Linked DNA regions of Methylomagnum ishizawai. The protein of the gene in region 2 interacts with the protein of the main gene of each other region in a pairwise test. Links are inferred from orthologs where the notes say so. Each region holds a gene or a part of one and is shown on either strand. Other genes may lie near its edges.

Region 1 (7,176 bases), 330 kb from region 2 along the record:
CCGCCTTCGAGGTGCTGGACGGTCTTGCGGTAGCTTTCCACCGTGATGACGCCGGGGGCCAGGGCGGCGCTGTCCAGGGGGGCCAGGGCCGCCCAGCCGCCGAACACGCCGAACACCAGCAGCACGGTGACGAGGCCGATGCGGCGGGCGGGACGGTCGTCGTCGGGCAAGGCCGGGGTCGTATTGGGTACGGATGACATGGGCTAGGGTTCGCTGCGGGATTAGGAGGAAGCGGCCTGCCCGATGCGGGCGGGCGCGGCGGGCTGGACCGGGCGCGGCTGGGCGGTTTGCTGGGGTTGGTTCAGCTTGGCCAGCACCTCGTCCCTGGGGCCGCACAGGGCCACCTGCCCCTCGACCAGCATCAACACGTTATCCACCTGGGCCAGCATATTGGTCCTATGGGTGATGACGATCACGGTCTTGCCCTGGCGCTTGAGTTCGGCCAGGGTGGCGATCAAAGCCATGTCGCCGGCTTGGTCGAGGTTGGAATTGGGTTCGTCCAAGATGACGACGCGGGGATCGCCGTGCAGGGCGCGGGCCAGCCCCAAGCGCTGCTGTTGTCCCGCCGACAACACGCCGCCGTTGCCGAGCAGCCGGGTATCGTAGCCCTGCGGCAGGCGCAGGATCATGTCGTGGATACCGGCGGCCTTGGCGGCGGCGACCACTTTTTCCGGGTCGATCTCGCCGAAGCGGGCGATGTTCTCGCTGACCGTACCGTCCAGCAATTCCACATCCTGGGGTAGATAGCCGATGTATTGGCCGAGTTGCCTACGGTCCCAGTGCAGGATATCGGCCCCGTCCAGCCGCACACAGCCCTTGGCCGGGCGGTATAGCCCCAGGATGCCGCGCACCAGGGTCGATTTGCCGGCGGCGCTGGGTCCGATGATGGCGAGTTGGGTGCCGGGTTCCAGCACCAGGTTGATGCCCTTGATGACCGGCTCCTGGGCGCCGGGCGGGACGATGACCAATTGTTCCAGGGCGATGCGGCCTTGCGGCGCGGGCAAGGGCATGGGGGGTTGGCGCTCCGGCACCGCCGCCAACAAGCGGTCCAGCCGGTGATAGGCTTCGCGGGCGGTGAGGAAACCGCGCCAATTGCTGATCATCAAATCCAAAGGGGCCAAGGCCCGGCCCAGCAGGATGGAACCACCGATCATCAAGCCCGGCGTGATTTCCTTGTGCAAGGCCAGATACGCGCCCAAACCCAAGGCCAGCGATTGGATGGTGAGGCGGTAGGTTTTCCCCAACATGCTAATCAAGCCGGCCTTGGCGCTGGCGTGGCCTTGCAGGGACAGCATTTTCACCTGTTTCTGTTGCCAACGGGCACGCAGCGGTTCGTGCATGCCCATGGCCTCGATCACCTCGGCGTTGCGGAGGTTGCGCTGGGTGAATTGGCTGGCCTCCGCCGCCTCGCGGTTGGCCTGTTCCAGATGGGAACGGGTGGCGAGTTCGTTCCACACCGCCAGCACGCCCAGGACGATGGCGGACACCACCGCCAATGCGCCGAAGGCCCAATGGAACAGGAACATCAACACCAGATAAATCGGCATCCAAGGCGCGTCGAAAAAGGCGAACAAACCCGGCCCGGTCAGGAATTGGCGCAGTTGCAGCAAATCGCCCAAAGGCTGGGCGGTCGCCATCCGCCCGCCGGTCGCCAGCGCCTGGGCGAACACCGAATCGAACACCCGGTTCCCCAGCAATTGATCCAGCCGGGTGCTGGTGGAAATCAGGATTTGCGAGCGCACCCATTCCAACCCACCCATCACCAGGAACAGGAATACCGCGATCAAAGTCAGCATGAAGAGGGTGGATTCGCTGCCGCTACCGATAACCTTGTCGTAGACCGCCATCATGTAGAACGACGGCACCAGCAACAGCAGGTTGACGAACAGGCTGAAGAATCCGGCGAACATGAACGAGCCTTTGCAGGCCGCGAAAGCCTTGCCCAGGTCGGATTCCGCGAAACTGGACCGACCGTTGCCTTGGGATGGGGTCATGGATGCCGGAACTCCGTGCTTTATATCGATGGATCAACAAGGTTCGGGAAGGCCGTGGCCGGAGCGCGGCGGCCTCGGCCTGGGGGGGACATCCTTGTCGATCTTCCTGGAAAGCATAGCGGGGATTGCGGGGTTGCCCCCGGATCAAGCCCAGGCTTCGGACTTGGGCTCCCGGATCAGGAGGTTCCGTACCGCTTCCAAGGGGGCGAGTCCTTCGTAAAGAATCCTGTAGGTCTGTTCGGTGATCGGCATCTCGATGCCATGGCTCCGGGCCAGGCCATGGAGGATCTTGGCCGTGGGAATGCCTTCGATCTCCTGGCCGATGCGGGCGGCGACCTCCGCCCTGGATTCGCCCCAGCCCAGGCCCAGACCGAACCGGCGGTTGCGCGATTGGTTGTCGGTACAGGTCAGGAGCAAATCGCCGACCCCGGCCAGCCCCATGAAGGTCTCGGGCTTGCCGCCCAGGGCCAGGCCCAGCCGGGTCATTTCCGCCAGCCCGCGGGTGATGAGGGCGGCGCGGGCATTGGCCCCGAAACCCAGGCCATCCGCCACCCCGGCGGCGATGGCCAGGACGTTCTTGGTGGCCCCGCCCAATTGCACGCCGACGATATCGTCGCTGCTATAGGCGCGGAACCGCTCGTTGTGCAGGAGGTTGACCAGGGCCGCCGCGAATTCGGGATTTTTCGAGGCCACGGTCATGGCGGTGGGCTGGTTGGCGGCGACCTCGCCCGCGAAAGTGGGACCGGACAGCGCCGCCATCGGCACGTCCGGCCCGAACACCGCCGCCGCCACCTCGTGCAGCAAGCGCCCGCTTTCCAATTCCAAGCCCTTGGTGGCCCAGGCGATGCGGGGCCGCGGCGGCAGATGGGGGCGGACCTCGGCCAGCAAGGCCCCGAAGGCATGGCTGGGTACGGAGACGACGAGGAATTCGGACTCCGCCACCGCCGCGGGGAGTTCCGCGACGGGGTGGAGGGAGGCGGGGAACCGGACTTCGGGCAGATAGCGCCGGTTCAGGCGCTCGGCCTGGAGGGCCGCGATGTGGGCGGGATGGTGGCCCCAGAGCTTGACCCCGTGGCCGTTCCGCGCCAGCAAGATCGCCAGCGCGGTGCCCCAGGAACCCGCCCCCAATACCGATACCTTAGCCATGATGGCGCGACAACCCCGTCCTCAATGATTGGTCGGGGCTTCCGCCTGTTGCTGCTGCAATTGCTGGAGATGCTGCATGTAGAGCGCGTCGAAGTTGACCGGGGCCAGCAGCATCGGAGGGAACCCGCCCTTGATGACCAGATCGGACACCGCCTCGCGGGCGTAGGGGAACAGCACGGTGGGGCAATAGCTGCCGAGCAGGTGGCCGTATTCCTGCTCTTGGAAGCCCAGGATCGAAAAAATCCCGGCTTGGCAGATTTCGACCAGATAAGCGGTCTTGTCGCCGACCTTCACGGTCAGGGTCACGGTCAGGCCGACCTCGAACAGACCTTCCTGAAGCTGCTGGGCATTGCTCGCCAGGTTGAACTCGACCTTGGGCTCCCAATTGAGGGTGAAAACCTCGGGGGAATGCGGGGTCTCGAACGACACATCCTTGACGTAAATCTTTTGCAGGGCGAACTGGCGTTCCGGCTGCTGCGCGTTTGCTTCGGCCATGGGGTTTGCTTTCCTATGCTGGGGTTAAAAAATGGGGATTGAGGGGGGGTTATTTCTTGCCGCCGCGCTTCCGGGTCACGGGAAGCTTCTGGTCTTCCCAGGCCAACATGCCGCCGCTCAACTCGAACACCTGGGTGAAGCCCTGGGCCAGCAGCTGCTTGCAGGCCGGCTGGGAACGGGTGCCCGACTGGCAGGTCACGATCACCGGGCTTTGCTTGTGGGGTTCAAGCTCCAAGGCGCTTTCGAGCTTCGCCAAGGGGACATTGCGGGCTCCTTCGATATGGCCCTGGTCGAACTCGTTCGGCTCGCGGACATCCAGCACCAAGGTGTTGTCGTCGTTCATCAAGGCCACGGCCTCGATGGGTGAAACGGTCTTGTGCTTGCGGGTCAGGCTCTCGATAAAATCCTGGATCAGCAGGATGATAACAATAAACAGCCCGCTGCTCATGATCCAATGATTGCCGATAAATTCAACGAGCCGATCAAAAGTAACGTTCATAGGGTGGATTCTCGATACGGGATGGAATCAGCGGTGACAAAACAATTCCCTCATCAGCTCGATCAACTGTAGGGTACGTTGGTCATCGACATAATAGTAAACGCGGTTGGCATCTTTCTTACAGGCAAGGATGCCCTTGTTCCGCAGTATCCCCAGGTGTTGGGAAATGTTGCTTTGGGTGGTGCCGACCTGCTCGACGATCTCCTGGACGCTGACCTTGTCCTTGCCCAGGACACACAGGATTTTGAGCCGCAAGGGGTGGGACATGGCTTTCAGGCAGTTGGCCGCTTGCTCGATATCCGACGCCTCCGTGATCAATCTCTCCTGCGTTCCGGTCATGTATGCCCCCCATCGTGTAAGCGGTGGACGCCGCGGACCACCTTCACGGCAGACGACGAGCGTGCGAAAAAAGGTTAGAATCGCCCTTGGTATTTGCCGTGTCCGGCGGGTTTCCGGGATCACCGGGCTTGAACCAAGCGAGGGATTATACTTTGAAGTCGCAGCCGCCTAAACCCGCCGTCCCGATGGGCCGCGGCGACAGCGGTCCCCACGGCCCCGGCACCATGGACTCGGGCACCCCGTCCCGCCGGGCCGCTTCCTCCCGGACCGTGCCTTCCCACCCCCAACCGCTTTGAGGCGGATAGGTTTTGTCGCCCCTGCCAGCCCTAGCCTTGCTTTGCCTCGCGCTGTCCACCAAACCCGGCACCGCGGCCCCCGGCGCGGAACCCCAACAGGAATTGGAAGCGGTCCAGGAACGCCTCGATTCGGCCCGGAAATCCCGCGACGAGATGGAAACCCAGAAAACCGCGCTCGACGAACAACTGGCCGATATCGAGCGCAAGCACGGCCAGACCTTCAAGGCCGTCAAGACGCTGGAAGCCGAAGCGCGGAAGCGCGCCCAACGCCTGGAAGACCTCAAGCGCCAGCGCCTCGCCCTCTTGGCCTCGGTGGAACGCCAGCACCGCGCCCTGGCGGGACAAGCCCGCGCCGCCTACGGGTTGGGCCAACGCGATTGGCTCAAGCTCCTCTTGAACCAAGAAGAACCCGCCCGGCTCGCGCGTGTGTTAGCCTATTATCGATATTTGAATTTGGCCCGGGCCGCGCTGCTGCAAGAGATCGACCGCGAGCTGGCCGCCGCCCAACGCCTGGGCGATGAACTTTCACAGGAAACGCAACGTCTCAACGAGACCCGCCAGCACATCCTCGAAGAACGCCACGCACTGGAAGAATCGAGGCGCCAACGGCGCGGCCTCCTGGCCCAGTTGGAACACCAACTCCGCGACAAGGACGCCGAACTCCGGCGGCTCCAGGAAGACGAGCAACACCTGCGGGACTTATTGACCACGCTGGAAACCGCGCCCCCGACCGGGAATGACGACCTCCACCCGCCCTCCCCCGCCCCCGACGCCCATCCGACCTGCCCGGTGCAGGGCCGCCTGGTCGGACAATTCGGCAGCCCCCGGATGAACGGTCGCTGGGACGGCCTGTTGATCGCCGCCGAGGAAGGCACCCCGGTGCGGGCCGTCGCGGAAGGCCAAGTGGTCTATTCCGACTGGTTGCGCGGTTACGGTTTGCTCACCATCGTCGATCATGGCGACGGGGTAATGAGCCTGTATGCTTACAATCAAAGCTTGAACAAAGAAGTAGGGGAACGGGTGGCGGCGGGCGAGGTGATCGCCACGGTCGGCACCAGCGGCGGCCGGGCGGAACCCGCCCTTTATTTCGGAATCCGGGAACAGGGCCGGGCGGTCAACCCCCTGCCATGGTGCAACCGCGCCCATTGATGGCCCTTGTAAATTCGTGGCGTTTTTGTTGACGGGAAAACCTATGTTGCGACAGAGAAATCTTCTAACCCTTACCCTAGGCGTCGCGCTCGGCGCTACGATCAGCCTCGGCGGCAGCGCGCTGGCCGAGAAAGAAGCCGGGGGCGACGTGAACTCGATTCCTTTCGAGGGATTGAAGACCTTCTCGGAGGTTTACGGGCGCATCCGCCAGGATTACGTCGAGCCCGTCACCGACGACAAACTGCTCGAAGACGCCATCCGCGGCATGTTGACCGGACTCGACCCGCATTCGGCCTATCTCGACAAGGAGCAATACAACGAACTCAAGGTCGGCACCACCGGCCAGTTCGGGGGCTTGGGGATCGAGGTCGGCATGGAGAACGGCTTCGTCAAGGTGATCTCGCCCATCGACGACACCCCGGCCCAGAAGGCCGGCGTCAAGGCCGGCGATCTCATCATCCGCCTCGACGACAAGCCGGTGAAGGGCATGAGCCTCAACGACGCGGTCAAGCTCATGCGCGGCGAACCCGGCAGCCCCATCGTGCTGACCATCGTGCGCGAAGGCGTGGAACAGCCGATCAAGATCAAGCTGGTGCGCGACATCATCAAGGTGAAAAGCGTCAAGAGCCGCTTGCTGGAAGACGGCTATGGCTATGTCCGCATCACCAGCTTCCAATCCAAGACCGGCGACAACGTCCTCGAAGCCCTCGGCGATTTACGCAAGAACGGCGAGTTGAAAGGGCTGGTGCTGGACCTCCGCAACAATCCCGGCGGCGTCCTCAACGCGGCAGTCGCGGTCAGCGACGCCTTCCTCGACGACGGCCTGATCGTCTACACCGATGGCCGGGTCGAGGATTCCAAGATGCGGTTCAACGCCACCCCCAGCGACGTACTGAACGGCGCCCCCATCGTGGTGCTGATCAATTCCGGTTCGGCCTCGGCCTCGGAGATCGTGGCCGGTGCCCTGCAAGACCACAAACGCGCCATCATCATGGGCGAAAAGACCTTCGGCAAAGGCTCGGTGCAGACCATCCTGCCGACCAGCAATGGCGGAGCGGTCAAGCTGACCACGGCCCGCTACTACACGCCTTCGGGCCGCTCGATCCAGGCCGAGGGCATCGCGCCCGACGTGCCGATTTCCAAGGTGAAGCTGGAAGCGGTGGCGCAATCCGAGTTCGCCCCGATCAAGGAAGCCGATTTGGTCAACCACCTCGACAACAAGACCAAGAAGGAAGAACCGAAGAAGGACGAAGCCAAG
Region 2 (7,248 bases):
GGTGCGGGAGGTCCGGCTGGGTTTCAAGCCGTATATCGAGGCGGGGCTGGCGGGCGGCGGTTCCGCGTCCGTGCCCCGTTGAACCCGCCAGGCCGGGGGCTTGCCGCTAGCGCCGCAGCAGCAAGGTGCCGATCCCCCGGTCGGTCAGCAGTTCCAGCAGCACGGCATGGTCGACCCGGCCATCGATGATGTGGGCGCTGGCCACCCCGCCGTTCAGCGCGTCGGTGGCGCAGCGCACCTTGGGGATCATCCCGCCGCTGATGGTGCCGTCGGCGATCAAATCCTCCACCTCCGCCAGCGACAGCCCGGTCAGCAAGCCGCCTTGCTTGTCCAGGATGCCCGCCGTGTTGGTCAGCAGCATCAGTTTCTCGGCCTTCAACACCTCGGCCATCTTGCCCGCCACCAGGTCGGCGTTGATGTTGTAGGAGAAACCATCGTCGCCCACCCCGATGGGCGCGATCACCGGGATGAAATCGCCCCGCACCAGGGTATCGACGATGCTGGGGTCGATGCTCTTGACCCGGCCCACATGGCCCATGTCGATGAGTTCGGGTTCGTCCGCCCCCGGCGCGAGCTGGGTCAGGGCGATCTTTTCCGCCCGCACCAAATCGCCGTCCTTGCCGGTCAGGCCCACCGCCCGGCCCCCGTGCTGGTTGATGAGGTTGACGATCTCCTTGTTGACCAAACCGCCCAGCACCATCTCCACCACGTCCATGGTCTCGGCGTCGGTCACCCGCATCCCCTGCACGAATTCGCTGGTCTTGCCCAACCGCTGCAATAGGTTCCCGATCTGCGGCCCGCCGCCATGCACCACCACCGGGTTGATGCCCACCAGCTTGAGCAGCACGATGTCGCGGGCGAAGCTCTGCTTCAGGCGCTCGTCGGTCATGGCGTTGCCGCCGTATTTCACCACCAGGGTCTTGCCCTTGAAGCGCTTGATATAGGGCAGCGCCTCGATCAGGACATGGGCGATTTGGGAAGCGGACGTGGTTTCCAGGGCGGATTGCAGTTTCATCAGGGGTCGGGCCTCTCCGAGAGCGATAGGGGGAAGGAAAGCTTGGGTTTGACCTTTTGCAGCAGGGTTTTGAATTCGCCCTGGATGCGCAGGAGGGTGTCGGGGTTGTCGGCCTCGAAGCGCAGCGCCAGGGTCGGGCTGTCGGGATCGTCGCGCACCAAGCCCCAGCCATCGGCGAAATCGACCCGCAGCCCGTCGATATCCGTGATCCGCGCATCGGTGAATTCGGCCTGGGCGCGGACTTTTTCGAGGAACCGGGGTTTATCCGCGTGGGACATGTTGATGCGCAGTTCCGGGAGCTTGACGCTCTCCGGCAGTTCCGCGAACACCTGGGCGGTGGGGCGCGGGTCGCCGGACAGGATTTCGAGCAAACGGGCGGCGGCGTACAGTCCGTCCTCGAAGCCGGACCAGCGTTCCTTGAAGAAGAAATGCCCGGCCAAATCCCCGGCCAGCAGCGCCCCGGTCTCCTTGAGCTTGTTGTGGAGCGGCACCGCGCCGACCTTCCACATCAAGGGCCGTCCGCCGTTGCGGACGATGTGGCTGGCGAGGTGGCGGGTGCATTGCGCGTCGAACACGATGTCCGAACCCGGTTGGCGCGACAGCACGTCGGCGGCGAACAGCATCATCTGCTGGTCCGGCCAGATGATCTTGCCGGAGGAATCCACCACGCCCAGCCGGTCGCCGTCGCTGTCGAAGGCCAGCCCCAGGTCGGCCCGTTCCTGGCGCACGGCGCGGATCAAGGTGGCGAGGTTGCCGGCTTGGCTGGGGTCGGGGAAATGGTTGGGGAAGGTGCCATCGACCTCGGTGTAGAGCGGCAACACCTGGCAGCCGATTTCCTGGAACAAATCGGAGGCGAAGAAACCGGTGACGCCGTTGCCGCAATCGATCACGACCTTCATCTCGCGGCCCAACTGGGTGTCGTGGACGATGCTCTCGACGTAGTCTTGCAGGATGTTCTGCGCCTCCAACATCCCGGTGCCGCTGGCGAGTTGATTGTGTTCGACGCGTTCCTTGAGCTTCAAGAGGCCGTCGCGGTCCGGGCGCTCGCCGCCGATGAGCAGCTTCAGGCCGTTCTGGTCGGACGGCGCGTCGCCGCCGGTGAGCATGACGCCCGATTCCAGCCCCAGCGCGTGCAGGGCGAAATACAAGGCCGGGGTCGGCACCCGCCCCACGTCGATTACCGAGCAACCGCTGGCGGTCAAGCCCCGGCCCAATGCCTGGGCCAGTTCCAGGCTGGAGGCGCGGCCATCGCGGCCCATGACCACCGTGTATTCGCCGCGCTCGCGGATTTCGCTGCCGATGGCCCGGCCCAGCAGTTGCACCGTCTCGGCGCTGAGGTTCGCGCCCGCCGTGCCCAGGATGTCGTAGGTGCGGAACAGGGCGGGGTCGAGGCTGATGGCAGGCGCTGTGGGCGTGGCGGCGGCGGCGGGGACTTCGACCGCGGGCAATTCGGTGATCTCGGGTTCTCCCAGCGCGATAGCGAAAGGATTGAACGGAACGTCGGCGGGAGGGGTCGGCAGCGGTGCCGGGAGGCCGGATTCGGACGGGGCTTGGGGCACGGGCGGCGGCCCTTTCAATTGCTCCAGTTGCAACGCCAGCCGCAGCGTATCCTTGAGCCGGAGCGGGTAGCGCCGTGGCCCCTTGCCGGAGAGGGTGTCACGCACCATCAGGACGATATTGTCCTGGTCGTGGCGCAGGGCGGCGATGGCCCAGCGCTGGGCGAGATAAACCCCGGCCACGACGAGCAAGGCCGCCAACCCGGCGTAGCCCAGGAACCAAGGCAGTTCCGTCCCATCGGCATGCGCTCCCCAATAGGAGAGGGTCCAGGGCGTGCCGGGCACCGGCACCGTGCCGTCCGGCGGCGTGGACTTGAGCGCCGTTTCGCCCTGGAAGGCGAGGCTGAGGTTTTGCTGCTTGAGTTCCAGGCCGCCCCGGTCCAGCTTGGGCAGGGCGGCGGTGGCGAGCTTGGGCGCGAGGCTGGCGAGGACCACCCCGTTGCCTCCGGCCAGGGGCTTGGCCAGGGCGATATGGGCGTCCGGCGTGTTGGCGGCGTGCAGGGTGGGCGGCATCGGTTTGGAAGCCGCCTGCCGCACCATGTCCAAATCGGCATAGCCCATGTGGGGGGCGCGCTGCTCGTCCGGCGTGTCGAGGCCGTCGGGCAACAGCCGCACCAGCAGGGCTTCGGGCAGGGCGCGGGTCAGCCGCTCTTCCGCGCCGTGGATGCGGTCGGGCTCCCCGCCGCCGAGGATGCGGGCGTAATCGGGGTCCTGGGCCTGCTGCTCCAGGACGCCGCCGCTCAGGGCCAGGACGTGGGAGAGATGGGCGGCGGCGGTTTCGGCGACCTGGCGCGAGCCTTGTACGCTGGCCGTTTCCTGTCCCTGGATGGCGAGCGTGTAGAGTCCCCAAGCGCTGCCCACAAGTCCGAGCAAGGACAAACCGCCGAGTCCCGCGAAGAGCCGGGCGAGGTCGAGGCGGGGCCCGCTTTCGGAATCGCGCTTGGGCTTGAAGGTGAATTTGAACTTGGGTTTCATCGGACACCGTCCGGTCCGGCCTGGGCGGGTGTGGGCGGGGGCGCTGCGCAGGGTCTCATCGGGTCTCCTCAAAGCGGCACGGGTCTGGAAGCGGGCGGCATCCACGGCGGTTCGGGGCCGGGGCGGCGGTGTCTACGACTGGCCGGTATGGCCGAAGCCGCCCGCGCCCCGCCCGGTGGTGGTCGAGAAGGCGGCGACGAAGCCCAGTTCGACCTGTACCACGGGTTGGAACATCAGTTGGGCGATGCGCTCGCCCGGTCGCACGGTATAGGGTTCGCCGCCATCGTTGGCCAGGATCACGCCGATCTCGCCATGGTAGTCGGCGTCGATCACGCCGATGCCTTGGGCGACGCGGACGCCGTGCTTCAAGGATAGCCCCGAACGCGAGGCCACGATGGCGACCAGGCCGGGGTCCATCATATTGAGCGCCAGCCCGCTGCCGATCAAACACCGGCCACCCGGCGCGAGGGTCACGGGTTCGGCGATGCAGGCGCGGAGGTCGATGGCGGCTGATCCATCCGTGGCGTAGGTGGGCAGCGGGACGCTATCGCCCAGCAAGTCGTTGACGATGCGCGCTTCGATCATTCTTCGCATAAAGGGCCTATGTGTCGAGGGATGCGCCGCCCCGGCCCGCCGGCAAGGCGGGAGGTTGGGGGCGGTGGGATGGGAATCGGCGTCCGTTTCAAGCCCGGAACCCGGCGGATCGGCCCCCCGGCCTGGGATGGCCGGAGGTCGGGGGTTCCGGGCCGGGGCTGGCGTTGGGGCGGGAAACGGGCGGGGGCATGATGGTTCGGGGGGCTGTCAGCTTGGGCTGCTTCTGTCCTGGATCGGGCCGGGCCTGGGATCGGAAAGAATCCATATCGCGCGGCCACGCCCATACCGGGCCCGAGGCCCGGTCTTTGCGGGGGAGTTTAATCTGGATGGGGAAGGCTTCACAACCCGGCGGGAAGCGTGGGCGGGAGCCGGTTCGACCGGACCCGCCCAGGATTGCGGGGGGATTGTTGGGATGGGTTGTTTCGCCGACGGGTCCGGGGTCCGGTCAGGGGCGCTGGATGCGCTCACGCCGGGCCAATTTGACCGACCACATCAGTAGCCCTACGAACACAGCGCCGTTGACCAGCAGCCAGAGATGGATCAAACGTTCCATGGGGAACTCCGGGGCCGGACCTTAGGGTTTGCCAAAGCGCTCCTTGAAATTCGTCATGTTCTCCTGGGCTTGGCGCCGCTGGTCCGGGGTCAGCAGTTCGAAGATCGCGTGGTCCAGGCGGGCGTGGCCCACCGCCACTTCCATCAGGGTCGGGGCGTCGGCCTCGACCAGGGTCTTGGCCTTGTCGTCGCTGTAGTCGGACGAGAACGCCAGTTCCATCAGCTTCTTACGGGCTTGGTGGCCGGTTTCGGCCTTGCCGCGGAGCGCTTCGCCCTGGGTCTTGAGCAGTTCGGCGATCTTGGTTTTCTGGGCCTCGTCGAGGGCGATGCCGTTCAGGAACGGAGGCAGCCGGTCCGGGGAGAAGCCGGGTTTGCCGCCGTGGCCCTCGAACGCGCAGTTGGGCGGATTGGCCGACGCGGCCCAGGGCAGGCCGAGCAGGCAGGCGGACAGGAGGATGCGGCGTAGGATAGGACGGGTCTTCATGGGGATTGCCTCGTGGAGGATAGGGGTTCGCGGTATGCCTCCCCTGTGGCGGTAAGTATTCCCGCAGCCTGCGTAAACGGGGGTTAAGCCCAATGTAAAACTATGTAAAACCCAGGGTCCGCGACCTCCGGGCGGATGGGCTTTGGCTATCATCGGAGCGGCCATCCACGGGAAGACGAACCATGAACTTGTTGTTGATCGATGATGATGCGGAACTGGCGGGGATGCTGGCGGAATACCTGCGGGGTGAGGGCTTCGCGGTGACGACGCTGCACGACGGGGCCAGCGGGGTGGAGGCGGCCTTGTCGGGCCGCTATGCCCTGGTGGTGCTGGACGTGATGATGCCCGGTATGAACGGCATCGAGGCGCTGGGCCGGATCCGCCTGCACAGCCGGTTGCCGGTCTTGATGCTCACCGCCAAGGGCGACGACCTGGACCGCATCCTCGGGCTGGAACTCGGGGCCGACGACTACGTGCCCAAGCCCTGCACTCCCAGGGAATTGGCCGCCCGCGTCCGCGCCATCCTGCGCCGTACCCAGGGCGCCCCGGAAGCCGACGCCACGCTCGCGGTCGGTCCCCTGGTCCTGCATCCGCATAAACGCACCGTGTCCTGGGAGGGCCGCCCCTTGGACCTGACCAGCACCGAATTCAACCTGCTCGAAATCCTGGCCCGCCAGGCCGGCCAGGTGGTGGGCAAGGGCGAATTGTCCGAAGCCGCCCTGGGCCGGCCCCTGGCCCGTTTCGACCGCAGCATCGATGTCCATATGAGCAGCATCCGGCAGAAACTCGGCGCGAGGCCGGACGGCGAATCCTGGATCCAGACGGTGCGGGGCCGGGGCTATTTGTTCGTGAAGGAGTGAAGCCATGGGCCAATTGTTCTGGAAACTGTTCCTGGCGATCTGGCTGGCCCAGGTCACGGCGGCGGCGGGGGTCGGGGCGCTGGTGTCCTGGCATCATCGCAGCGAGCGCGAGGCCATGGGTGGGGTGTCGGTGCGCGGACATGCCGCCCTGGGGGTGGGGGCCGCGGCCGATGTGCTGCGCTGGGGCGGGCTTGCGGCGTTGCGGGATTTCCTGGCCGAGGCCGGCGAAGGGCGGGGGTCGCCGGTCTACGCGGTGGACGAACGGGGCCGCGACCTCCTGGGCCGGGCTTTGGCCCCGGAGTCGCTGGAACAAGCCCGGCTCTGGGCGCGGACCGGGGATTATCCCCGGCAGATCCGGGAAATCCCGGCCCAGGACGGCCACCGCTATTTGTTGTTCATGCCCGTGCCCGAAGCGCTCCCCGACGAACCGCCGCCGCTCCCGCCGTATCGGCATGGCAGGCCACCGCCCTGGCTGGTGCTGGGCGTGGCGGGGGCCTTGACCAGCCTGTTGTTCAGCGCGTGGCTGGCGTGGTATCTGTCCAAGCCGATCCGGCACTTGCGCTCGGCCTTCGCCGCGCTGTCGCAGGGCCGTTTGGAAACCCGCGCCGGGCCGGACATGGGCCGCCGCCGCGACGAACTGGCCGACCTGGGGCGGCATTTCGACCACATGGCCGAGCGTATCGGCCATCTGGTCCAGGCCCAGCGGCGGTTATTGCACGATGTCTCCCATGAGTTGCGTTCGCCCCTGGCCCGCTTGCAGGCGGCGGTGGGCTTGGCCCGGCAGCGGCCGGACCAGGCCGGGGCCAGCCTGGGCCGCATCGAGCGCGAGGCCGGGCGGCTCGACGCCCTGGTCGGCGAGGTGCTGACCCTGTCGCGGCTGGAGGCCGGGATGCCGGGGGCGCGGGTGGAGGAGGTCGATCTGGGTGAGTTGGTCGAGTCCATCGTCGAGGATGCCCGTTTCGAGGCCGCCGCCAAGGATGTGGCCGTGGTCTGTCCCGAACTGGGCGAAATCCCGGTCCGCGGCTATGGCGAATTGATCTACCGGGCCATCGAGAACATCGTGCGCAACGCGGTCAAGCACACCCTGCCCGGTGGCCGCGTCACCCTGGAAATCGACGCGGCCAGCGATGCGCGGCGGGTGCGGCTGGCGGTGTTGGACCAGGGACCGGGCGTGCCCGAGGAGCGCTTGGCCGCGATTTTCGAGCCGTTCTT
Region 3 (7,189 bases), 2.3 Mb from region 2 along the record:
CCCAAGGGCAATTCCTTGGGATTCTTGATATTGGCCGCTTCGGCCGCGACCTCGACCACGTCGAACCGGGCCGGCTCCCGGCTCCAATACCAGGAGATGCCGAGCATGACCAGTCCCACCACGCCGAAGAAAATGCCGACCTTCCAGGCCGTGCCCCGTTCGCGGAAGCTCTTGGCACCGAAAATACCCTTGGTGCCGGCGGTGGCGGAAGGGGCGGGGGAGGGCTGCTGATCGACATGCTCTGCTGGCGCTGACATGGTGGCGTCCTGGTGGCGGTTTCCCGAAGTGGGCGATTATAACTTAAAAGCGGGCGGGGTCCGTTAGCCTTGGCCGTCCTTGGCACGGTTTTTCTTGCGGGCGCGGGGATGGGCCTGGTCATAGACGCCGGCCAAATGCTGGAAATCGAGATGGGTGTAGACCTGGGTGGTGGCGAGATTGGCGTGGCCGAGCAATTCCTGCACCGCCCGCAAATCGCCGCTGGCTTCCAACAGATGGCTGGCGAAGGAGTGGCGCAGGCGGTGCGGATGCAGGTGTTCGGGAAAACCCTGCCGGAACTGCCAGCGGTCCAGGCGGACCTGGACCGTGCGCACCGAGATGCGCCGCCCCAACCGGCTGACGAACAAGGCGGTTGCCTTGGCATCGGCATAGGCGGGACGGAGGTCCAGCCAGCGTTCCAGGGCGGCGAGGGCCGGACCGCCCACCGGCACCATCCGCGATTTATCGCCCTTGCCATGCCGGATCAGCACTTGGCCCGCGTGCCGGTCCACATCGTACAGGTCCAACCCGGTCAATTCGGACAGGCGCAGGCCGGAGGAATAGAACAATTCCCACATCGCCAGATCGCGGATATCCAGTACGTCCTCGGCGGGCGCGTCCAGGAGTCCGGTGAGTTGGTCCGCGTCCAGGGGCTTGGGGAGTGTCTTGGGGGCTTTGGGGGCGCGGATGCCCTGGGCCGGGTTGCGCTTGGCCTCGCCGCGTTTGACCAGGAAGGCGAAGAAGCCCCGGATCGCCGACAGTTCCCGTTGCAGGCTGCGGCTGGCGATGTCGTCGCGGTGGCGCAGGGCGATATGCTCGCGGAGCTGGGCGGGTTCCAACCGGGTCCAATCGGCGATGTCCTTGCCCGCGCAGTATTCCCGCAGGCGCGCGAGGTCGTGGGCATAGCCCTCGACCGTGTGCGGCGAGGCGCGGCGCTGGAACCTCAGGCTATCGAGGAAAGCCGCGACTTGCCGGTCCGCCAGGGCGTCCATCGGGTTTCAATCCAGGATCAACGCGGCCAGCCGGGCCGAGACGATCTCGCCCATCTGGGCCAGGAAGAACGAACCCATACCCGGTTGATAGCGCTGGGGGTCGCGGCTGCCGATGGCCAGCACGCCCTTGAAACCGGCATGGCGCAAGGGCACGAAGGCGCAGGAGGCCGCTTCCCCGCCATGGGCGCCGAACAACGATCCGCCCTCGTGCGGAGCGAGGCCGAGGCAATGGGGTTCGCCATCCTCCAGCGCCGGGGTCCATAAGGGCGTGTCGCCGGAGAGCGCGAGGTCGGCGATGGGGCTGTCGAATGCGGGGTTGGCGATACGGACCGCCACGAAATCGGCCTGGAAATATTCGTGCAAACCCCATTTCAGCCCGGCCAGGGCGTCCTCCAGGCCGCGGGCGTCGATCAAGGTCAGGGTCAGGCGGTGGAGGCGTTCGCGCAGGACTTCGTTGTCGCGGGCGACATGCAGGATTTCGGCCATTTGCTGCTGCAAGCGCTGGTCGCGTTCCCTAAGGATTTGGATTTGCCGGGTGATGAGCGACACGGCCTCCCCGCAGGGATGGGGGATTTTCAGGCTTTCCAGCAAGGTCAGATGGTGTTTGAAGAACTCGGGATGCTTTTGGAGATAGGCTTCCACCTCGCGGGCGGTGGTTCGGATTCTTTCCTTGCGTTTGGCGGTTTCGGCGCTCATGCGGGGATTTCCCCCTCGAATACGGCGACCGCCGGGCCGCTCATCAGCACCGGCGAACCCCGGCCCGCCCAGGCGATGTCCAACGCCCCGCCGGGAAGATCGACCCGCACCGGGCTGTCCAGCCAAGCGCGCTCCATTCCCACCACCACGGCTCCGCAGGCGCCGCTGCCGCAAGCCAGGGTTTCCCCCGAACCGCGCTCGAACACCCGCAGGCGGATGTGGCTCCGCTCCACGATTTCCATGAAGCCGATATTGGCCCGTTCCGGGAACAGGGGATGGCTTTCCAGGCGCGGACCCAAGGCCGCGACCGGGGCGCTGTCCACGCTCTCCACCCGCAGCACGGCATGGGGATTGCCCATCGACACCGCGCCGAATTCCCAAACCGTGCCGTCGATCTCGACCGGATAGGCCAAGGCTTCGGTTTCCGCCCGCAAGGGGATTTGGGCCGGGGCGTGGCGCGGTACGCCCATGTCCACCGTGACCGAGCCGTCCGGGCGCGGACGCAGGATCAAGCGGCCCGCCTGGGTATCGACCCGGATTTCGTCCTTATCGCACAGGCCCTGGTCCAGCACGAAGCGGGCGAAACACCGCGCCCCGTTGCCGCATTGGGCGACTTCGCCGCCATCGGCGTTGAAGATGCGGTAGCGGAAATCGGCGTCGGGGCTTTGGGCAGGTTCGACGACGAGGATTTGGTCGCAGCCGATGCCGAAATGGCGGTCGGCCAGGAAGCGCATCCGTGCGGGCGAGAGGTCCACGGCTTGGCGCACGGCGTCGATCACCACGAAGTCGTTGCCCAAGCCCTGCATTTTGGTGAATTTCATAGGATTCGCTTCAGCCGGGCAGGATTTCATCGCGGAACAGGTCGGCCAGGGTTTCCCGCTGGCGGACCAGGATGGCTTGCCCGCCATCGACCAATACTTCGGGCGGGCGGGGCCGCGAGTTGTAATTGGAACCCATGCTGGAGCCATAGGCCCCCGCCGAGCGCACCGCCAGCAAATCGCCTTCCCGGATCGCCAACTCGCGTTCCTTGCCCAGGAAGTCGCCGGTTTCGCAGACCGGACCCACGATGTCGTAGACCTGGGCCGGGACCGCGTCCGTGGGCTTTACCGGCAGGATGGTTTGATAGGCATCGTACAGGGCCGGGCGGATCAAATCGTTCATGGCCGCATCGACGATGGCGAAGTTTTTGAAGCGGTTGGATTTGAGATATTCCACCTTCGTCAGCAACACGCCGGCATTGCCGACGATGGCGCGGCCCGGTTCCATCAGGATTTCGTAATCGGTCCCGGCCAGGAGTTCGGACAGGGCGGAGGCGTAGTCGGAAGGTTCCGGCGGGCGCTCGTCGCTATAGCGGATGCCGAGGCCGCCGCCGATATCGAGGTGATGGATGGCGATGCCGTCCCCGCGCAATTGCTCGGCCAGCCGCAGCACCCGCGCCAGGGCGTCGATGAAGGGCTCGACCTCGGTCAATTGCGAGCCGATGTGGCAATCGATGCCGACCACTTCGAGATTCGGCAGGCGGGCGGCGTGGCGGTAGCACGCGCGGGCTTCTTCGATATCGATGCCGAATTTGTTTTCCTTGAGTCCGGTGGAGATATAGGGGTGGGTCTTGGCGTCCACGTCCGGGTTGACGCGCAGGGAGATGGGGGCTTTCACGCCCAGTTCCCCGGCGATGCGGTCGAGGCGGTCGAGTTCGCCCGGCACTTCGACATTGAAGCAGCGGATGCCCACTTGTAGCGCCCGGCGCAATTCGTCCTCGCGCTTGCCCACGCCGGAAAACACCACCTTGGCCGGGTCGCCGCCCGCCGCCAACACCCGTTCCAATTCGCCGACCGAGACGATATCGAAGCCCGAGCCCAGTTTCGCCAGCACGTTCAACACGGCGAGGTTGGAATTGGCCTTGACCGCGTAGCACACCAGATGCGGGCGCTCGCCGAAAGCCCGGTCGAAGGCCCGCCAATGGCGTTCCAGGGTGGCGCGGGAATAGATATAGCAGGGGGTGCCGAAACGCTCGGCGATGGCGCGGAGCGGCACGGATTCGGCGTGGAGTTCGCCGTCGCGGTATTCGAAATGGTCCATCAGAATTGTTCTTGTTGCGGGAAGGATTGTTCCACGGTGTCCGGTTGATCCGGCTTTTGGCTGGTGGCCGGAGCGGGGGAGGGCGTGGTTTTCTTGGGCTTGGCGGCCACGGGTTGGCGTGGCGGGGGACGTTCCAGGTAGAGCGGCCCTTTTTGTCCGCAGCCTTGGGCCAGCAGGGCCGAGAGGCCGAGGGCGGCGGCGAGGGCGGCGCGGCTTTGGGATGGGGTCATGGGTGTTCTGGCGTGACGATCCGGTGAAGGAGAAGGCGGGCATTCTAAAGCAAAAGCGGGCTTTTTGGGGGAGGCGGGGCGGTGGGCAATGGTGGGCATGTACCCATGCCCACCCTGACCGCATCCGATGATGCTGCGCGGCGGGCTTGATCTACGGCGAACCGGGGCGTGCGGATCGGTCCTGGAGGGCTTTCGCGACCTCCGGGCGGGAGAGTTCGTAAGCCCAGATGTCGAATTTTTCCAGGATGTGCTTACCAAAGCTCGTGGTCAGGGCGACATCGGCGGCATCCCGGCCCCGGGCCATCAAAACCCGCCCCACGCGGGGAGTATTGTTGCGGGAGTCGAAAGTATGCCATTCCCCTTCCAGAAACACCTCGAACCAGGCACTGAAATCCATGGGCGGGACCACCGGCACGTGAATATCGCCAAGATAACCGGTGGCATAACGGGCGGGAATGCCCATGCATCGGCAGAAGGTGATGGCGAGATGGGTATAATCCCGGCATACCCCCCTTTGGTCCTTGAAGGTATCATAGGCGGTGCGGTCGCAGCGGGCGGCTTCGTGGGCGAAGGTGACGTGGTTATGTACCCAGTTGCAAATAGCCTGCACCCGTCCCCATCCTGTCGGCCCATGTCCGAAAAGCTCCCAGGCGACATCCGATAATTTCTCGATCTCGCAATAACGGCTGCCCAGCAGATAAAGCAGGGTATCGGTCGGAAGTTCGTGGATGGTATGTTGACGGGCCTCCGGTTTCAGGATATCCGGTAAACCGCCATCCACCACGATGGTATCGTTCTTGAGATGCAAGCGCCCGCCGGGACAGAAGGCCCGTGCGCACCGGTTCCCATAGATGTCTGTGAATTCCTCGATAGTGATGGCGGGATCGCTGCTCAAGCGCTCGGGCATCATTAAAAACGACGACCGCTCGGGATGCGTGTAGAGCATCAGGATCATTTCTGTGGGCTGGGGAAACGAATAGGCGATATCGAAACCGATTCTAATAAACATGGAATACTCGGGGGATTATAAGGATTGGCCCGATGAGTGGGCCGGGCTTTGGCAGGGCTGTTGGGCTTTGGGTATGGCCTGGTCGCGGCTGGCCAAGGGCTACTATGTTTACCGCGTTGCCATAAACCTCAGGAAGTCGGGCAGTTTCCTCCCCGGCTTTTCGCCATCCAGCAAGCAGGGTGGACTGGTATTCCCGGCCCACCACGAGGCTTGGAGATGGTGGGCGTGATAGGGTCATTCTACTCGCTTTTATCGTATCAGTGGGCTATTTTAAAACCACAATCACATTCACCGCTTCCATCCAAACCCTATTTTTCCCGGACCCGTACCCAATAGGTTCGCGCCGGTGTCAAGCCTTGCAAAAGGATAGGGGGACTGGTGGCGGAAGTCCGGGCAGGGCTCCATCAGGGCCGGACCGCCTTGGCCCGTGTTTCCCAATGCGCTTTGGTTCGTGCCCGGCAAGCGGCGCGTTCCAGGTCGGCACAGCCCACCTCGGCCAGGAAACCGGCCATCCCATCCTCCGGGATGAACCAACGCGGATCGTGGCCGCTGCTCAGGAGCTTGCCGTCGAGATGGTCGAGTTCCTGTTGGAACACCACGGCCTCGCCATCGGCGAGGGTTTCGCGGTGTTCCGCGCCGTCCGGGGTTTGATAGCGGAGGGTGATTTTTGCCGGTCTATCGGTGTAGCGGTAGCCCCAAGGCACGGATAAACAGCGCTCCCAGGCACCAAGGCGTTGGGCCGAGGCGGCGATGCGCCGGGGATTGAGGAAGGCTTGGAATTCCCCACCGGCTTCGCGCCGCAGCAGCGCGACCCTGACCGGAACGCCGATCTGGACCGCCGCCAAACCCATGCCGTGCATGGCTGTGACCGTGCCGCGCATATCGGCGATCAAGGCGGGCAGTTCCGGGCTGTCCGGCGCGATGGGCCGGCTGGGCTGTTCCAGACGGACGCGCTGTTCCGGGATGTCCACATTGAGCGTCGTGGCCATGCCGGCTTGGGCGCGGTGGCGTAGGTATTCGATCTCTGCGGGCGTCAGTCCACCATCGGCATGGCAGGTCGCCGCCATGAGTGGAAGGGCGAGCGCCAATCCAGGGAAAGGGGTGCGGGGCATGGGGATTGTTTCCATGGCAAGGCTTCAGCCTGGGTTCAGCCGAGGCAAGTATAAATGTGCGTGCGGTAGCGCCAATGTCCGGCTTTTTCCACCACACCTATCAAGAGCAATCGTCATGAAACCCCCGGTCCTGTGTTTTCTGGTCCTGCCCGCGCTGGCCTTGATGGCTTCCGGTTGCGCCGAGTATGGCGGCGGTGGCTATGGGGCGCGGCGGGCCTATCCGGGTGGCTATTATGAAACCCAAAGTTATCCTGGTTATTCCGGGTATCCGGTTTATTCGGCCCCGGCCGGATATGCCTATCCCAATGCTGGATATTACGAGGAAAGGCGATACCACGGCGACCATGAGGATCATGGCCGGCGCGAATGGCGGCGGACACCGCCGCCGCCGCAACCACCCACGGCCCGGCAAAGGCTGGATGCGGTGGAACGGGAAATGCGCCACGACCGGCGGCAATACCAACAGCAAAGCCAGCACCTCGACCAGCGCCAACAGCAGCGGGAGCAGCGCTTGGATCATCGGCTGGACCGGGCCGAAGAGCGGAGGCTGGGATACCTACGGCACCACCAAGCCCCCCCATCGGCTTTGGAGGCCGAGCGCCAGCAATTCCAACAGTATCGGGATTTCGCGACCCAAAGGCTAGAACGGCGCTTCGAGGCCAAGCAGGACCATCTACGCCAGCGCGAAGCCGGGGAACAGGCCCGCTTGGCGCGGCAGCAAGCGCATTGGCAGGCGCGGGTACAGGAACATCAGGCCCAGCGTCCGCCCCAGCCGCAACCACAATGGAACGGCGGGGGCGAACATCATCGCGGTTG

What was found.
Region 1: the proteins of K5658_RS03500 (region 2) and secB interact in binary tests that used the Escherichia coli proteins (3 or more experiments, as listed by UniProt). The link is inferred for Methylomagnum ishizawai from one-to-one orthologs.
Region 3: the proteins of K5658_RS03500 (region 2) and lysA interact in binary tests that used the Escherichia coli proteins (3 or more experiments, as listed by UniProt). The link is inferred for Methylomagnum ishizawai from one-to-one orthologs.

What each region holds. Positions count from the first base shown.
Region 1 is NZ_AP019783.1:1,107,780-1,114,955, reverse strand. The notes cover bases 1,899-4,789. They hold secB (protein-export chaperone SecB), read right to left. Parts: upstream 3,636-4,789; coding sequence 3,162-3,635; downstream 1,899-3,161. Other genes in these bases: K5658_RS05130 (murein hydrolase activator EnvC family protein), read left to right, coding at 4,782-4,789; K5658_RS05135 (ArsR/SmtB family transcription factor), read right to left, coding at 4,162-4,473; K5658_RS05140 (rhodanese-like domain-containing protein), read right to left, coding at 3,685-4,083; K5658_RS05150 (NAD(P)H-dependent glycerol-3-phosphate dehydrogenase), read right to left, coding at 2,139-3,143; K5658_RS05155 (type I secretion system permease/ATPase), read right to left, coding at 1,899-1,994. Also shown: K5658_RS05160 (HlyD family type I secretion periplasmic adaptor subunit), read right to left, coding at 1-200; more of K5658_RS05155, read right to left, coding at 222-1,898; more of K5658_RS05130, read left to right, coding at 4,790-5,918; K5658_RS05125 (S41 family peptidase), read left to right, coding at 5,962-7,176. UniProt on the Escherichia coli protein: One of the proteins required for the normal export of some preproteins out of the cell cytoplasm. It is a molecular chaperone that binds to a subset of precursor proteins, maintaining them in a translocation-competent state.
Region 2 is NZ_AP019783.1:778,402-785,649, forward strand. What follows is about bases 4,235-7,197. They hold K5658_RS03500 (response regulator transcription factor), read left to right. Parts: upstream 4,235-5,358; coding sequence 5,359-6,036; downstream 6,037-7,197. Other genes in these bases: K5658_RS03495 (Spy/CpxP family protein refolding chaperone), read right to left, coding at 4,715-5,176; K5658_RS03505 (sensor histidine kinase), read left to right, coding at 6,041-7,197. Outside these bases: K5658_RS03475 (DUF4124 domain-containing protein), read left to right, coding at 1-82; argB (acetylglutamate kinase), read right to left, coding at 107-1,015; K5658_RS03485 (phosphomannomutase/phosphoglucomutase), read right to left, coding at 1,015-3,546; dut (dUTP diphosphatase), read right to left, coding at 3,679-4,140; more of K5658_RS03505, read left to right, coding at 7,198-7,248. UniProt on the Escherichia coli protein: Response regulator member of the two-component regulatory system CpxA/CpxR which responds to envelope stress response by activating expression of downstream genes including cpxP, degP, dsbA and ppiA.
Region 3 is NZ_AP019783.1:3,101,095-3,108,283, reverse strand. What follows is about bases 1,899-4,802. They hold lysA (diaminopimelate decarboxylase), read right to left. Parts: upstream 4,023-4,802; coding sequence 2,775-4,022; downstream 1,899-2,774. Other genes in these bases: K5658_RS14150 (transglutaminase-like domain-containing protein), read right to left, coding at 4,404-4,802; lptM (LPS translocon maturation chaperone LptM), read right to left, coding at 4,022-4,252; dapF (diaminopimelate epimerase), read right to left, coding at 1,940-2,764; K5658_RS14170 (DUF484 family protein), read right to left, coding at 1,899-1,943. Also shown: K5658_RS14180 (DUF2333 family protein), read right to left, coding at 1-257; tyrosine recombinase XerC, read right to left, coding at 321-1,247; more of K5658_RS14170, read right to left, coding at 1,254-1,898; more of K5658_RS14150, read right to left, coding at 4,803-5,261; K5658_RS14145 (peptide deformylase), read right to left, coding at 5,666-6,373; K5658_RS14140 (hypothetical protein), read left to right, coding at 6,489-7,189. UniProt on the Escherichia coli protein: Specifically catalyzes the decarboxylation of meso-diaminopimelate (meso-DAP) to L-lysine. Is not active against the DD- or LL-isomers of diaminopimelate.